4 regions of the Neobacillus sp. K501 genome follow, and region 4 is predicted to be linked to each of the others. Evidence: riboswitches for the same ligand, from Rfam matches in the RefSeq annotation. Region 4 holds a riboswitch; each other region holds the start of a gene.
What was found. A riboswitch is a leader RNA that binds a small molecule or an ion and turns the genes downstream of it on or off. The one in region 4 is predicted to bind S-adenosylmethionine.
Positions count from the first base shown of each region.

Region 1 (4,414 bases), on a different contig from region 4:
TGGCAGATTGAGAAATATTGATAAACCCACCACAGCCAGCTACACGATTTCCAAATTTACTAACATTTACGTTTCCAAATTCGTCTGTCTGTGCCAAGCCTAGAACAGATAAATCAATCCCACCGCCGTCATAAAAATCAAATTGGGAATCGTGATCAACAATCGCTTCCGAGTTATACGCATGTCCAAAGTCCTTCAAACCGGCTGGTACACCGCCAATTGAACCTGCTTCTGTAGTAAGAATTAGCTGGTCGCTCACTCCCTCTTCTGCGGCAATCGTTGCAACATCCACTGGAATACCAACACCAAGGTTTAAAACGGTGCTCGGAACAAGCTCCGCTGCAGAACGACGTGCAATGATTTTCCGTTCATTTAGTGGGATGGTTTCGATATTTTCAATTGGTACTTTTACATGACCAGAGAATGCCGGATTGTAATAGGTATTTTCTGTTTGATAGTGATTTTCCGGTTTAGCAACCACAATATAATCAACTAAAATACCAGGTACTTTAATATCCTTTGGATTTAACGTACCGCTTTTCGCAACGGTTTCTACTTGGGCGATAACGATTCCGCCTGAGTTATGAACCGCTTGGGCAATCGGAAGCACTTCCATATGAAGGCCTTCCTTCTCAAGCGTTAAGTTGCCATTTTCATCGGCAACGGTTCCGCGAATTAAGCCAATTTGGATCGGGAATGATTTATAGAACAACCATTCTTCTCCTTCAATTTCAATCACTTTAACAATCTCTTCTTTGGTAGATGGCGACATTTTTCCACCTTCTAGGCGAGGATCAACAAATGTTCCCATCCCAACCTTTGTAATAACGCCTGGGCGTTTTGCGGCGATTTCACGATACAACTGAGTGATGACACCCTGTGGAAGGTTATAGGCTTCACACTTATCTTCTTCAATTAGTTTTGCCATTTCTGGAGAAGCAATGGCGATTCCTCCGATCCACCGCTTCGTTAATCCCTCGTATCCCAAGTGACTCATACCCTTGTCACGACGATTACCTACCGCACTAGCATGCATGACGGTTAAATTTTTCGGATGACCGGTTTTAAGGAACCGCTCTTCAATCGAGATTCCCATTTCTTCTGCCCAGCAGGATAATCCAAACCCACTTGCTGCAACCGTATCACCATCTTTAATTAATTCTGCTGCCTTTTCGGCTGAAATTACTTTTGACATTTTATCCACTCCAATTTGTGAATTATTTCACATGTTTATTTAAAAAAATTTCATTTACCTCGATATATGTTGTTTGTGAATTATTTCACTTACATCGTAAGTCACATCCAAAATCCCGTCAATGACCGCAAAATCACAGAGATTTATCCTGTTTTCTGTAGCTATTTTGCGACTCTCACAATTAGATAAAAATTCAATGGTGCGATGTAATGGAATGAAAAGAGGGAGGACAGACCCCTTTTATCTCCAATCCCTTTGGTCCATCTCATCGACGAACCTACATATCTTGAAGTGTTTTTATGAATGATGCAAAAAAACAACAACATCCCTATCCTTCTTCTCCATAAATGATAGTTAAAATCTGAAGTTCACACTTTTGTTGAATACTCTCTATTTTTTCTTGGATAAACAGCAGAAAAAAATAATAAAAAAATTTTTTCTCCTGTTTGTCTTTATCATTTTGCAAATTTACAACATCATTCCTATTGATGAAAAACTTGAATTTATAAGGTTTTCGAGGGTTATTGATTTCATTGGCGACAAGAACATCTCCATATTTTACAAGCGATCTTGGGGAAAAAATAAGATTATTTTTAAAATAAGTGTTTGACTTTTAAGTTTTATTGCATTAAATTAATACACAAGTTCGAAAAACGAAATAATTAAATTACTTCTTATCAAGAGAGGTTGAGGGACTGGCCCTATGACACCTCGGCAGCGGAACGGAATGTTCTGTGCCAAATCCAGCAAGTATGACTTGATAGATAAGAAGAGGCTGATACGTTTATTAAAATTTGCCCTCTTCTTTTTCAAGAAGAGGTTTTTTTATTTACAATCAAATACTAACTTTCTTATCGAGAGAGGCAGAGGGACTGGCCCTATGAAGCCTCGGCAGCGGATCCAATTGGAGACTGTGCCAAATCCAGCAAGCGCAAAATGCTTGAGAGATAAGAAGAGCTCACCCTTTGCTTTGCATTGGCACGCCCTCTTCTTATTTCCAAGAAGAGGGTTTTTTATTTTCGCGAAAAGGAGACGATTAGGATGATCGAATTTCAGAATTTAAAAAAGGTCTATGAGAGCGGCGGACAGCAGGTAGCCGCATTAAATGGAATTAATTTAAAAATTAATAAGGGGGAAATCTTCGGAGTCATTGGTTTCAGTGGCGCAGGTAAAAGTTCACTCATCCGCTGTGTGAATCTTTTAGAACGGCCGACGTCTGGTAAAGTCATCGTCGATGGTCACGAACTTACTTCCCTTTCGGTAAAAGAAGTTCGTGAGATTAAGAAAAATATTGGGATGGTGTTTCAGCATTTTAATCTCCTAAACTCAAAAACGGTGTTTGCCAATGTGGCAATGCCGTTGACGCTAGCCAAAGTTCCGAAGAATGCCATCAGAGAACGGGTCTATGAGTTGCTTGAATTTGTCGGATTAGCCGATAAAGCTGACTACTATCCGGATCAGCTTTCCGGGGGACAAAAGCAACGAATCGGAATCGCAAGGGCCTTGGCTACGCAGCCATCGATCCTCCTTTGTGATGAAGCAACATCAGCTCTCGATCCGCAAACAACTAGTTCGATCTTGCAGCTGTTGAAAAAAATCAATAAAGAGTACAATATCACGATTCTCATCATCACTCACGAAATGGCGGTCATTCGCGAAATTTGCGACCGAGTCGCCGTGATTGAGGCTGGGAAAATCATTGAAGAAGGTACGGTGTTTGACGTCTTTTCCGCACCGAAAACACAGACTGCAAAGAACTTTGTCAGCTCGGTGATGAACGATCAGCTTCCTGATTCAATCAAAGACATCATCAACAATCACGCCGGGGTACAGAAGGTGTTCCGCATTAATTTTGTCGGAGGTTCCGCAGGACAGCCGCTGCTTTCGGAGCTGGCGAAACAGTTTGATATCCATATCAACGTCTTGTTTGGAAACATCACGGAGCTTCAAGGCATCCCCTTTGGAAACCTGATTGTCGAGTTCCAGGGGTCTGATAAAGAAGTGATCCGTGCCTTAACCTATATCAACCAGAAGAATATCAGCATAAAGGAAGTGAAAGCACATGCTAGTTAATTCCGAGCAAATCATTACTGCCCTAATTGAAACCATCCAAATGGTGGCCTTCTCTCTCTTGTTTTCAACGGCGCTGGGACTGCCGCTTGGGATCTTGTTGGTCGTCACTCGAAAAGGCCACTTGCTGGAAAACTTACCGTTTTTCAATATCATGAATGGCATCATTAACATTTTCCGTTCTGTACCGTTCATCATTTTACTAGTTGCGATGATCCCCGTTACCCGGTTGATTGTCGGGACATCAATTGGAACGGCAGCAGCCGTTGTTCCACTTGTCTTCTATGCCGGGCCTTACATTGCAAGATTAGTAGAAAACTCTCTACTTGAAGTAGATCCCGGAGTCATCGAAGCCGCGGAGGCAATGGGAGCAACCCCGGTACAGATTGTTTTTAAATTTTTGATTCCCGAGGCACTTAGCTCACTGGTATTAGCACTCACAATTGCTACGATCGGTCTCGTCGGAGCATCGGCAATGGCAGGCGCCGTTGGTGGCGGTGGAATTGGAGATTTGGCCATTACATACGGCTACCAGCGTTTTGACACTGTCACAATGATGATTACAGTAGGAATTCTGATTGTGATCGTTCAAGGTCTACAGTCATTAGGAAATATTGCAGCAAAGAAAATTAGAAGAAGATAACGAGGAGGAAGTAACATGAAAAAACTATTATTATCGATCATTATTTTTACATTAGCGGTACTTGGTGCCGGCTGCTCAGAGGAAAAAACAAGCTCCGGCAAAGAAACAAAGGAAATTAAGCTTGGAGTTAGCGGCACAGATACACGCATTTGGGACTTTATCGCGAAAAAGGCAGAGAAGGAGGGAATTAACATTGAAATCGTTAAATTCTCCGATTATGTGGCTCCGAATACGGCCCTTGCTGAAGGAGAATTAGACGTCAATGCTTTCCAAACGGTTGCTTATTTTGATGTTTTCATTAAAGAACACAATCTTGACCTTGTGCCAATTGCAACGACTGTTCTTGCGCCAATGGGCATTTACTCTGAAAAATACAAGGATATTAAAGATATTCCGGATGGCGCTAAAATTGCTCTTCCTAACGATGCATCTAACCAAGGACGTGCCTTACTACTGCTTCAAGAAGCTGGCTTAATTAAGTTACCGAAAGATTTTGATGCTAATGG
Region 1 covers NZ_JBSLYA010000004.1:293,848-298,261, forward strand. The annotation lists gene ACWM35_RS12075 (acyl CoA:acetate/3-ketoacid CoA transferase) at 1-1,195, opposite strand, end outside; SAM riboswitch class I at 1,867-1,966, shown strand; SAM riboswitch class I at 2,044-2,149, shown strand; gene ACWM35_RS12080 (methionine ABC transporter ATP-binding protein) at 2,237-3,268, shown strand; gene ACWM35_RS12085 (methionine ABC transporter permease) at 3,258-3,908, shown strand; gene ACWM35_RS12090 (MetQ/NlpA family ABC transporter substrate-binding protein) at 3,924-4,414, shown strand, end outside.
Region 1: linked by a shared signal. The riboswitch ahead of ACWM35_RS12080 (methionine ABC transporter ATP-binding protein) and the one ahead of mtnW (2,3-diketo-5-methylthiopentyl-1-phosphate enolase) in region 4 are both predicted to bind S-adenosylmethionine.

Region 2 (4,414 bases), on a different contig from region 4:
AATAATTGAGCAAATGGTCGATATAAATATGGGGAAAATGAATTTGAATTATTTTCCTGAGATTGCAGAAGATTTTGCAATTGAAAGTGTTCCTTGTTTACTTTTTTTCAAAAATGGCAAGGTTGTGGAAACGGTTTACGCATTTCACTCAGTCCCTTATCTGTATGAAAAAATAAAAACCTATATATAAGAAAACGGATGCTATGGCATCTGTTTTTTTTGTCGAAAGAATAACAAAGGGATTTTAATCGATTTCCTGAATATATAGGGTGAGCAGGTAATCGGAGGGATTGAAATGAGAGATGCCGTAAAAGCTTTTCTTACCACCATTAAAGAGCGTGAACATTTGTTGAAATTGATGGAAAACCTAGAAATGCTTGTAATTAAATTGGTTTATGAACAAAACACGATCGAAATGGCTTTTCATCGTGGTGCCGCAATCTTTCTAGAAGAGAATAAACAAAAAGCAATTTCCTGCGAGATTTCCGGTGATGCGGAGTCGATAAAAAGCCTAATAAAAGGTGAGAAAAAATTAAGATATTTTATGAGGGGCGGGCAGTTAAAAGTTACAGGCTCCTTTCGCACCATATTATTGCTAGAGTCGATATTTTATTTAACAAAGCCTGATGGACAAAAAAGAAAATTAATTTCCTAAAAAGCTATTGACGGCTTCTCCTACAATAGTGTATTATCTTTTTAAATATTCAATCAATAATGACAATTCAATAAATATCTTATCCAGAGAGGCGGAGGGACTGGCCCGACGATGCCCGGCAACCGGTTATACAACACGGTGCTAATTCCAGCAGAGTATTACTCTGAAAGATAAGAAGAGCGTACCGCCCCTCTTCTTGAAGAGGGGTTTTTATTATAGGCTAGTTTTTTGCTCTAGCGGAACATCGATAAGCGGAGAATTTTCCGCTAATCTCTATTTTGAAGCTTAGAAAGGGGAAATAAGCGGAGAATTTACTCTTATCTCTCTAAAAAAGGAGAAATATTAAAAAATTTATCTACTTAAGCGGAAATACTTCCCTTATTTTTATGGAAATAGGGTTATTTCCCGGATTAACCGGAATTTCTCCGCTTAATCCAACCACTTCGAAATCAGCCTAGATTACGATAAGAGACAATATTAAAATATAGGAGGAATGTTTGTATGGGAGAGAATCAAAAAAAATATCGTTTTGAAACACTAGGTGTTCATGGAGGACTATCTCCAGACCCGGTTACAGGAGCAAGAGCAGTACCGATTTACCAAAACAATGCCTATCAATTCAAAGATACAGAACATGCTGCAAACCTGTTTGCTTTAAAGGAGTCAGGCTACATATACACCCGTATTCATAACCCGACAACCACCGTCTTCGAAGAAAGAATTGCTCTCTTAGAGGGAGGGGTTGGAGCCCTTGCCGTGGCAAGTGGTATGGCCGCGATTACATTAGCCATTTTAAATATTGCTGAGGCTGGGGATGAAATTGTTTCAGCTTCTACTCTTTATGGCGGTACTTATAACCTATTTGCTGTTACCCTGCCTAAGTACGGGATCAAGGTGAAATTTGTCGACCCTGAGAACCCAGAGAATTTCCGTGATGCGATCACTGAAAAAACAAAGGCAGTATTTGCTGAAACAATTGGTAATCCGAGCCTTCGCGTTCTTGATATTGAAAAAGTAGCTGAGATTGCTCATGAGTCTGGTATTCCATTAATCATTGATAATACTTTTGCTACACCGTATTTATGCCGGCCAATCGAACATGGTGCCGATATAGTCGTTCATTCTGCCACGAAATGGCTTTTAGGCAATGGAACAACAACAGGCGGTGTCATAGTGGATGGTGGGAAATTTGACTGGAATTCAGCGAAATTCCCTGGGTTTACGACACCGGATGCCAGCTACCATGATCTTGTCTATGCAGAGGCACTAGGTGCAGTGGCCTACATTGTGAAAGCACGTGTACAGCTGCTGCGTGACTTAGGACCGTCACTTAGCCCACAAAATGCCTTTTTGTTTACGCTAGGTCTTGAAACCTTGCATGTACGGATGAAAGAGCATGTCGCCAATACAAAAGCGGTCGTGGAATATTTAGTGAATCACCCTGCGGTGGATTGGGTTTCCTACCCGGGTCATGCCTCCCATCCTGATTCCGAATTAGCAACGAAGTATTTGCCTAAAGGGGCAGGATCGATGATTGTGTTTGGAATTAAAGGCGGCCGAGAAGCAGGGGCAAAAGTAATTAATTCTGTGCAATTATTTGCTCATGTTGCCAATGTTGGCGATGCCAAAAGCCTTATTATTCATCCTGCCAGCACCACGCATCAGCAGTTAGATGCTGAGGGGTTAAAAGCTTCTGGTGTTTCCGAGGATTTAATTCGCCTCTCGATTGGAATCGAGAATGTGGACGATATCATCGAGGATTTAGAAGCGGCAATTGAGGCAGCGACAGGTGTTGGATCCCTAAAGGCAGAAGCTTAACTTTTTTTCGAAATAGGAAGAAAATTTCGTTGACAGCTCTTTTTATCCATGATACGATAGCTTTCGTAATAAAATAATTACTTTAATCAGTGAACGAATTAATTGAATATAGGATTGCTTAATGCTCTTATCAAGAGAGGTGGAGGGATGTGCCCGATGAAGCCCGGCAACCGTCAATATTTTATTGAAATGGTGCCAATTCACACAAAGCGTATGCTTTGGAAGATGGGAGAAAGGATTCATTTATGATGCCTTTCTGCCCGCCTGCAGAAAGGTTTTTTATTTTAGTAAAATAAGAATCTTTTCATATAAACAGTCAAAACCTATATGTAAGGCAAGAAACACATTCTGAATTTTCGTAATTATTATTTAACTTTCTGGATAAAAAGTAGGTGATTCGATGATTTCAATAAAAGATGTCCGAAAGATTTTTCCTTCCAAGCAGGGACAGCTCAAAGCGGTCGACAATGTGAATCTGGAAATTAAAGAAGGAGAAATATTTGGCGTCATTGGTTATAGTGGTGCAGGTAAAAGTACCTTAATCCGCATGTTAAATGGTTTGGAGCTGCCAACAGAAGGTTCTGTTACGGTTGCGGGCCGAGTGATATCAAAGATAAAAGGCAGTGAACTTCGGAAGGCACGTCAGGAAATTAGCATGATCTTTCAGCATTTCAACTTGCTCTGGTCGAGAACAGTAAGTGAGAATATCGCCTTCCCGCTAGAAATCGCTGGCGTGAAAGGGCCTGAAAGACAAAAGCGAGTTAACGAATTAATAAAATTAGTCGGATTAGAGGGTCGAGAAAATGCTTATCCTTCCCAACTAAGCGGCGGACAAAAACAGCGGGTTGGGATTGCTAGAGCACTTGCAAACAATCCAAAGGTTTTACTTTGTGACGAGGCAACCTCGGCACTTGATCCACAAACGACCGATTCGATTTTGGAATTATTGGTTGACATTAATAAAAGGCTTGGGCTAACAATCGTGTTAATTACGCACGAAATGCATGTCATTCGTAAAATTTGCCATCAGGTTGCTGTCATGGAAAGTGGCAAAGTGGTGGAACTTGGTCCTGTATTGGATGTATTCAAAAATCCACAGCAGCCGATTACAAAGAGATTCGTTCAACAGGTTACCGAGCCGGAAGAAACGAAAGAAACGGCGGAGCATCTTCTTGATCGTTACCATTCTGGTCAGGTTATCCAGCTTACGTTTATTGGGGAATCAGCTGAGCAGCCGGTTATCACCAATTTGATTCGTCATCATCAGGTGACCGTAAATATCCTCCAAGGGAAGATCTCACAAACGCAAAGCGGCTCCTATGGAACCTTGTTTATCCATTTAGATGGTGAGGTTGCAGAAGTGAATAAAGCGGTAGACTACATTCGCTCGCAGCAAGTTGGAGTGGAGGTGGTAACAAGTGAATAGTAATCAACCATATTTTCAAGAAATTGATTGGGAAGAAATGTGGGAAGCAACAGTCCAAACGCTTTATATGTCAGGAGTATCGGTCCTAGCTACATTTATTCTAGGAATTTTACTTGGTTTGCTGTTATTTCTAACTGGTAAAGGCAATCTCTGGGAAAACAAACCGGTCAACACCGTTATTGGAGCTTTTGTTAATATTTTTCGTTCGATTCCTTTTATTATCTTAATCGTACTATTAATTCCATTCACTAAGTTATTGGTTGGTACGATGATTGGTGAGAATGCTGCACTCCCTGCCTTAATTATTGGAGCCGCGCCGTTCTATGCACGAATGGTTGAGATTGGCTTGAGGGAAATTGATAAAGGTGTCATTGAAGCAGCAAAATCCATGGGGGCAACCACGAATACGATTATCTGGAAGGTTTTACTCCCAGAATCTATGCCAGCTCTAGTTTCTGGTATTACCGTTACGGCGATTGCGCTTGTTGGATATACAGCCATGGCCGGTGTCATTG
Region 2 covers NZ_JBSLYA010000009.1:169,260-173,673, forward strand. The annotation lists gene ACWM35_RS19480 (thioredoxin family protein) at 1-190, shown strand, start outside; gene ACWM35_RS19485 (SCP2 sterol-binding domain-containing protein) at 296-655, shown strand; SAM riboswitch class I at 732-832, shown strand; gene ACWM35_RS19490 (O-acetylhomoserine aminocarboxypropyltransferase/cysteine synthase family protein) at 1,157-2,473, shown strand; SAM riboswitch class I at 2,598-2,705, shown strand; gene ACWM35_RS19495 (methionine ABC transporter ATP-binding protein) at 2,874-3,899, shown strand; gene ACWM35_RS19500 (methionine ABC transporter permease) at 3,937-4,414, shown strand, end outside.
Region 2: linked by a shared signal. The riboswitch ahead of ACWM35_RS19495 (methionine ABC transporter ATP-binding protein) and the one ahead of mtnW (2,3-diketo-5-methylthiopentyl-1-phosphate enolase) in region 4 are both predicted to bind S-adenosylmethionine.

Region 3 (4,414 bases), on a different contig from region 4:
TCAGCGGTTTCTTTCGCAACATCGATTTCACTGAAGCCATTATGTTCAAAACCTACAGAAAATGTTTTGATCCCCGGATGGAATTCTTTTGCAATACTCGCTGTAATCGAAGAGTCAATCCCGCCTGAAAGGAATGCACCAACCGGTACATCACTTCTCATATGCATTTTTACCGAATCAAACATTACATCTCTAATTTCTTTTGTAAATTCAGCCTCAGTTTTATTTACCGGTTGAAAATGTGCTTTCCAATAGCGTTTAATATCCATTGGTGAACCAATTTTCTTAGTAAAATAATGCCCCGGCTCGAGCTTCTTAATTCCCTTTGTCATGGTTCTTGGTTCAGGAACGAATTGATAGGTTAAATAATGCTGCAGGGATTCATAGTCTAACTCTTCATTTTCTAAAGCAAGGAGAATGCTTTTTTTCTCAGAAGCAAAAAATGTTTTTTCGCCTTCATTAAAATAGAAAAATGGTTTAATTCCAAAAGGATCACGCGCCCCATAAAGGGTTTGTTCTTGCTTATCCCAGATGACAAACGCAAACATCCCACGCAATTTTTCAACTGCTTTTTCCTTGAGATGACTATAAAGGGCAATAATGACTTCCGTATCCGAGTTCGTTGCAAATGTTAATCCTTCTTTGAGAAGTTCTTCACGTAATTCCACATAATTATAAACTTCTCCATTAAAAATGATCCAATAGCGCTCATTTTCATACGTTAATGGTTGATGTCCACATTCTATATCGATAATACTCAAACGGCGGAAACCAAATTGAATATTCTCATCATAGTAAAAGCCATCATCATCTGGACCACGATGGGTAATTAAATCATTCATATTTTTAAATTGTTGTTTTTGATCATCACGATAGTTTTGTGCTTTGTCATGTACACAACCAATAAAACCGCACATTATGTACCTCACCTACTCCATTTCTAAATATCCATTCTAATAAACATACCTTCTAATACTACCACTATTTATTTGAAAATGGCAGTGAGAATGGTTGGAAAAATGAATGATAATATTTATTTTTCACGATATCCGTTTATCTTAAACTTAGACGTAAAATAGAAAACGGGAGTTACATGTAAAATGCAACTCCCAGTAAAAATTCTAGCTTAACTACAGCATTTTTTATTAAATGTTAGCTTGTGTACGAAGTGATTCAGCCTTATCTGTACGCTCCCAAGGAAGATCCACATCACTACGGCCAAAATGTCCGTAAGCAGCTGTTTGTTTATAGATTGGGCGACGAAGATTTAACATATTGATAATTCCAGCTGGGCGAAGGTCGAAGTTTTCGCTGACAAGATCAACTAGTACTTCTTCACTAACTTTTCCAGTACCAAATGTATCAACAGAAATGGAAACTGGTCTTGCAACACCAATCGCATAAGCAAGCTGTACTTCACATTTGTCAGCCAGTCCAGCTGCTACAATATTTTTCGCTACGTAACGTGCTGCATAAGCTGCAGAGCGGTCAACTTTTGTTGGATCCTTACCAGAGAATGCACCGCCGCCGTGACGAGCATAACCACCATAAGTATCAACAATAATTTTACGGCCTGTTAAACCAGCATCCCCTTGTGGTCCACCAATAACAAAACGGCCTGTTGGGTTAATGAAATACTTTGTATTTTCATCAATCAGTTCTTGTGGAACAACCGGATTAATGACATATTCTTTAAGGTTACGTTGAATTTGCTCTAATGTTACTTCAGGGTGGTGCTGTGTAGAAATAACAATGGTGTCAATACGAACAGGCTTGTCGTTTTCATCGTACTCAACCGTTACTTGAGTTTTACCATCTGGGCGAAGGTAAGGAAGAAGCTCATCTTTACGAACCTCTGTTAAACGGCGTGCAAGCTTATGTGCTAATGAAATCGGAAGAGGCATAAGCTCTTTTGTTTCATTACATGCGTAACCAAACATTAAACCTTGGTCACCAGCACCGATTGCTTCGATTTGCTCATCCGACATTAAACCTTCACGTGCTTCGAGTGCTTGGTCAACACCCATCGCGATATCAGGTGATTGCTCATCGATTGAAGTTAATACCGCACAAGTTTCAGCATCAAAGCCGTATTTTGCACGGGTATAACCAATTTCTCTTACCGTTTCACGAACAATTTTTGGAATATCAACATAAGTAGAAGTCGTGATTTCCCCTGCAACTAATACTAAACCAGTTGTTACTGAAGTTTCAGCAGCAACACGGGCATTGGCATCCTTTGCTAAAATAGCATCTAAAATTGAATCAGAGATTTGGTCACAGATCTTATCCGGATGACCCTCAGTTACTGATTCAGAAGTGAACAAACGACGTTTCTTGGACATCTGAATTCCTCCTATATAATGATATAAAGTGAGGTTATCTGTGTGGGTAATATGTATAACCTTGCCGTTTAACCTCGGGTTGATACGGAACTCATTCCCTTAGTAGTATGAAATAAACAAAGGATTTTTATGAATAGAAAAGCAAAAGCGCCTAGACGCTGGAGCTAGACAAAATCCCTCTGAAATTCTCATGATGGAAACAAAGATTAGCGATTAAAGTCACGAAATCACAATAAAAAACCTTTCCGTCATCTGAGGAAAGGTTGATTTACGCGCCTTTCACTCTTATCGTTCAAGGCATAGCCTTGCTTCAGGTTTAGCACCTTTGCTCGAGAAATAAATTCGTATTACTCGATTGCAGGTTGCTGGGTTTCATTGGGCCTGTCCCTCCACCAGCTCGGGATAAGAGAGTATCCGTTCAAGGTAGAATCATACCGCACAATGTCGAACTGTGTCAATGAATTTTTTAAGGATTCCCCCGACAAAAAAAGAACTTTTTCCAATAATATTATATAGTATTAAATACAACCTAATTTCGTTAATTAGTATAGACTATTGAATCTAATGTGTTATACTATTTGTATGGATATATTACTGATAAAAACATAAAAAAGGAAGGGTACCCTCGATGAATTCTGTTCATATCCCAAACGAATTAACTCAATTATTAGATGGAAGTAACGTGCAACTCCAACTTTCTGTACCACAATTAGTTGAAAAGATTTTGTCTCGAAATGAAGGAAAGTTGACTTCAACAGGAGCTATTAGTGTTTCTACTGGTAAGTACACTGGACGTTCTCCTCAAGACAAATTTACAGTGATGGAAAAATCAACGAAGGATAAAATTGCATGGGGTTCTTTAAATCAACCGATTTCAGAGGATGTATTCCAAAACCTGTATCATAAAGTATTGGATTACTTAAAACAAAAAGAAGAAATTTTCGTTTTTAAAGGATTTGCAGGTGCGGATAAAAAATCCCAGTTACCGATTCAAGTTGTAAATGAATACGCTTGGCATAATCTTTTTGCCCATCAATTATTTATCCGTCCAAGTGATGAAGAATTATTAACACATAAAACAGGTTTTACGGTAATCTCTGCCCCAAATTTTAAAGCAGATCCTGCAGTTGACGGTACAAACTCTGAAACTTTTATTATTATCTCCTTCGAACAGCGGACTGTTTTAATAGGCGGTACGGAATACGCAGGCGAAATGAAAAAATCTATTTTCTCCGTCATGAACTACTTATTGCCTGAAAATAATATTTTCTCGATGCATTGTTCTGCAAATGTGGGACTTGAAGGAGATGTAGCATTATTCTTTGGTCTATCTGGTACTGGAAAAACTACGCTATCAGCAGACCCTAATCGCCGCTTAATTGGTGATGACGAACACGGGTGGTCCTCTAATGGAGTGTTCAATATTGAAGGCGGCTGTTATGCCAAAACAATCAATCTTTCACGTGAAAAAGAGCCACAAATTTTTGATGCTATTCACTTTGGCACCGTGCTTGAAAATGTCATCCTCAATCCAGAATCTCGCATCGCGGATTACGATGATGCTACGCTAACTGAAAATACGAGAGCAGCCTATCCGATTCAGGCTATCGATAATATTGTTCAGCCAAGTATTGCTGGTCATCCGAATACGATTGTCTTTTTAACGGCGGATGCCTTTGGTGTGTTACCTCCTATCTCAAAGTTAACGAAAGAACAAGCGATGTACCATTTTTTAAGCGGTTACACATCTAAGCTTGCTGGAACAGAGCGGGGCGTTACTTCACCTGAAGCAACCTTCTCAACATGCTTTGGTGCGCCGTTCCTGCCGCTTCCTGCCACTCGTTATGCAGAAATGCTTGGAGAAAAGATTCTTGAACATAATGCGAATGTCTTCCTGGTGAATACAGGCTGGACGGGTGGAGAATACGGAGTGGGCAGCCGGATGAAGCTCTCCTATACAAGAGCAATGGTTCAAGCTGCACTTGAAGGTGAACTAAATCATGTGGAAACCGTAAAGGATGAAATTTTCGGTTTAAATATTCCTCTCCACATCGCCGGTGTTCCTGATG
Region 3 covers NZ_JBSLYA010000002.1:641,738-646,151, forward strand. The annotation lists gene asnB (asparagine synthase (glutamine-hydrolyzing)) at 1-917, opposite strand, end outside; gene metK (methionine adenosyltransferase) at 1,146-2,345, opposite strand; SAM riboswitch class I at 2,628-2,754, opposite strand; gene pckA (phosphoenolpyruvate carboxykinase (ATP)) at 2,974-4,414, shown strand, end outside.
Region 3: linked by a shared signal. The riboswitch ahead of metK (methionine adenosyltransferase) and the one ahead of mtnW (2,3-diketo-5-methylthiopentyl-1-phosphate enolase) in region 4 are both predicted to bind S-adenosylmethionine.

Region 4 (4,414 bases):
TTCAGTATGATAAAAATGATAACAGGATGTTAAATAAACTGTCAATAATTTTAATGATTATTTATAAAATTCTGGTTTTCGATCGGCAAAAATAGGAATTTGCTTTCGAACATTTTTTACAAGTTCTAAGTTAAGCTCTGCTGATAATATTTCTTCGTTGCTCCCAGCTTCTGCGATTACTTCCCCCCATGGGTCAATGATCATAGAATGTCCAGCAAATATATTATTGGGATCTTTTCCGGCACGATTACATGCAATAACGAAACATTGATTTTCAATGGCGCGAGCAATTAGCAATGCACGCCAGTGTGCTAAACGTGATTTAGGCCATTCCGCTACAACAAAAAGAACCTCCGCTCCCTGTTCCGTATGGGCCCGAATCCATTCCGGAAAGCGAATATCATAACAGATGACTCCCGCAAAAAGATGATTCTCTAATTCGAACAAGCCTTTTTCCGTTCCTGCTTCAAGGTATAGATGTTCATCCATCAGTTTAAAGAGATGTAGTTTACTATATTGATGGATTAGCTCTCCTTTTTTGTTGATGATAAGGAGGGTATTTTTTACCCCGTTTTCACCTCTGTTAGCTATGGACCCACCAACAAAATGTACCTGATATTTTTGTGCTAAACGTTTTAAAAAAGTGATAGAGTCCTGTCCATCCTTATCAGCAATTTCATCCAGTCGTGTTAAATCGTATCCTGTTGTCCATAATTCGGGCAGCACAATAATATCTGGAGTTTCCATCATGGCTCGGTCAATCAAACGTTCTGCTAATTGATAATTCTTACTTGGTTCACCAAAGCAAATATCCATTTGCAGGCAGGTTATTTTTAATTTCAAAAATGTTCACCCCATTGTAAATTTTGAGAAATTTTTCTTTACAAGCTTTTATAAAAGTTATATCATTTGTGACTAGAATTTCAACATAAAAAAATGAATGGGGTGAGACCATGAAACAATATCCACCATCAGAGCGATTAAAAAGTCTTCCAGACCAGTTTTTTGCTTCACTCGTGAAAAATGTGGGTCAATCGATTGCTGCAGGTCATGATGTGATTAATTTAGGACAAGGTAATCCTGATCAGCCTACTCCGGAACATATCGTGAGAAAATTGCAAGAGGCTGCAACTAATCCCGTTAATCATAAATATTCACCGTTTCAAGGACATCATTATTTAAAACAAGCTATTGCCGATTTTTATTTTAGAGAATACGGTGTTAACCTGGATCCCCATACAGAAGTGGCGATTTTATTTGGCGGTAAAGCTGGATTAGTAGAAATTCCTCAATGCTTATTAAATCCTGGTGATACTATTCTCGTCCCAGATCCAGGATATCCAGATTATTTATCAGGTGTTGCCCTAGCAAAAGCTGAGATGGTAACAATGCCGCTGCGAGAAAATAATCATTTTTTACCCGATTATAACGAAATACCAATAGATGACTTAGAAAAGGCAAAATTAATGTTCCTTAACTATCCAAATAATCCAACAGGGGCAACGGCGACGAAGGAATTTTTTGAAGAAACGGTTCTGCTTGCCAGCAAAAATAATCTTTGTGTGGTCCATGATTTTGCATATGGGGCAATTGGTTTCGATGATAAAAAACCACTGAGCTTTTTGCAAATTGAAGGAGCAAAAGAGGTTGGGATTGAAATCTACACCTTATCAAAAACCTACAATATGGCAGGATGGCGAGTTGGATTTGCTTTAGGGAATGAAAGTGTCATCTCGGCAATTGAGCTTTTGCAAGACCATCTTTATTGCAGTCTTTTTGGGGGAATCCAAGAGGCTGCTGCCGCGGCACTAAACGGTCCACAGAGATGTGTCAATGAATTAAATGAGTTATATGAGCGAAGAAGAAATGTGTTGATACAAGGTCTTCGATCCTTAGGATGGGATGTTAAGGCGCCAAAAGGATCATTTTTTGCTTGGCTAAAGGTTCCTGAGGAATTTTCCTCGGCTGAATTTGCTGATCTTCTTCTTAAGGAAGCACATATAGCGGTTGCACCTGGCATTGGCTTCGGGGAATTGGGTGAAGGCTATGTCCGAGTTGGACTCCTAACATCCGAAGAAAGACTTGAAGAAGCAGTCAGAAGAATCGGCACTTTAAAAATTTTTAAAAAATAGATTGACAAACATTTTATTCTTGGAATAATCTTAAATAAAGTTTAACAACATGGAAATGTATAATATACGATCGTTTTCTTATCAAGAGCAGGCGGAGGGAAAAGCCCTATGAAGCCCGGCAACCGACTTAATTTTTGTGTTAAGCACGGTGCTAATTCTTGCAGCGATGATGCTGAAAGATGAGAAGATGTTAGTAAGTGACACTAACCTCTTCTTTTTTGAAGAGGTTTTTTTATACGTTAAGAAGGTATAAAATTTTAGCAAAGAAGATATTTCGACGTAGTTAAAATTTTTAGGAATTAAGTATAAGTGCAACTAGGCAATCGCCTGCGCCTTACGGCTTGGCGCTAGCCAAGTTTTCTTTACGTTTTTGGAAAAAGGAAGTGTTTGAATGACGGAACTAATTGCAACTTATGTGGTAAATGACGAAAAATATCCGGAAAAAAAAGCAGAGGAAATTGCTTTAGGTTTAACTGTTGGTTCGTGGACGAACTTACCTGAGCTTGAGCAAAGTCAACTTCGGAAGCATAAAGGCCGGGTGGTTTCCATTGAAGGAAATACATCTGAATTGGGAGAACAATCGCTAATTCGAATTGCCTACCCAACAATCAATTTTTCAAATGATTTACCTGCTATTTTAACAACTGTATTTGGAAAGCTGTCATTGGATGGGAAAATCAAATTATTAGATTTGAAGTTTGAGCAGGAATTAAAAAGCCATTTACCTGGTCCTAGATTTGGTATCGAGGGACTGAGGGAGAAAATTGGTGTATTTAATCGACCGCTGTTAATGAGTATTTTTAAAGGGATTCTTGGGAAGGATCTTTCTTTCTTAACCGAGCAGCTTAAGCAACAAGCCCTCGGTGGTGTTGATTTTGTAAAAGATGATGAAATTCTCTTTGAAAATGAATTGACTCCATTTGAAAAAAGAATTTCTGCCGGAAAAATAGTTCTTGAAGAAGTATTTGAGCAAACTGGACAGCGCACTTTATATGCAGTCAACCTAACCGGAAGAACATCACAGCTGAAGGAGAAAGCTAAACGTGCTGCGGAGCTTGGTGCTGATTTACTATTATTCAATGTTTTTTCATATGGATTGGATGTTCTGCAAGAATTGCGAGAGGAGGATGAAATCAGTCTGCCAATTATGGCCCATCCCGCAGTTAGTGGGGCTTTAACCTCATCCTCTCAGTACGGATTATCTCATTCGTTATTACTCGGGAAGCTACTCCGTTATGCAGGTGCTGATTTATCGTTATTCCCATCCCCATACGGAACTGTAGCATTAGAGAAAGCACAAGCTTTGTCAATTGCCAAGGAATTAACAAGAGAAGATGTCTTTAAAAGGGCATTTCCAGTTCCGTCTGCAGGTATACATCCCGGATTAGTCTCATTATTAATACGTGATTTTGGGGTGGATTCTGTCATAAATGCAGGTGGAGGGGTACATGGCCACCCAGATGGTGCTCGCGGTGGCGGTCTTGCCTTCCGTCAAGCAATTGATGTAAGTCTTCAAGGGAAAAGCTTAGCCAGCGGAGCTGAAAGTTATTCCGAACTTAATAAAGCTCTTCAGTTGTGGGGCAATGCTGAGGTGACAATCTAAATGAGTAAGCCTGTCATTTACTGTGATTTTGATGGAACCATCACAGAAAGCGATAATATCATTGCCATAATGAAAAAATTTGCACCCCCAAATTGGGAAGAAATCAAGGATCGAATCCTTGCCCGAGAAATTTCAATTAGTGAAGGAGTAGGGCAGCTTTTTGCGGCATTACCAAGCAGCAAAAGAGATGAAATCACAAGCTTTGTGATTGAAAATGCCAAAATTCGTGAAGGATTTGCGGAGTTTGTTGATTTTGTTCGGTCCGAACAGATTCCACTTTATATTGTCAGCGGAGGAATTGATTTCTTTGTTTATCCCATTCTTGAGAGATATGGTCCGTTTGAAGGGATTTACTGTAATGAAGCCGATTTTTCAGGAGAAACCATCAAGATTCTTTGGCCGTATGATTGTGACTCAGGCTGCGAAAATAAATGCGGCTGCTGCAAACCAAGTATTATTCGAAATTTATCTCAGAATGAAGACCATTATAAAATAGTCATCGGTGATTCCGTAACAGATCTGGAGGCAGCTCGTCTAGCAGACTTTGTCTTAGCAAGAGATTTACTCGAGGAAAAATGTGCGGAGTGGGAAATAAACTATCAGGGATTTACAAGCTTTTTTGAATGTATAGAAGCGATAAAAACTAGGATTGGGGTGAAGAAGCTATCATGTTAAAGGA
Region 4 covers NZ_JBSLYA010000001.1:569,326-573,739, reverse strand. The annotation lists gene ACWM35_RS02820 (carbon-nitrogen family hydrolase) at 58-843, opposite strand; gene ACWM35_RS02815 (aminotransferase class I/II-fold pyridoxal phosphate-dependent enzyme) at 954-2,132, shown strand; SAM riboswitch class I at 2,208-2,318, shown strand; gene mtnW (2,3-diketo-5-methylthiopentyl-1-phosphate enolase) at 2,524-3,735, shown strand; gene ACWM35_RS02805 (2-hydroxy-3-keto-5-methylthiopentenyl-1-phosphate phosphatase) at 3,736-4,410, shown strand; gene ACWM35_RS02800 (methylthioribulose 1-phosphate dehydratase) at 4,404-4,414, shown strand, end outside.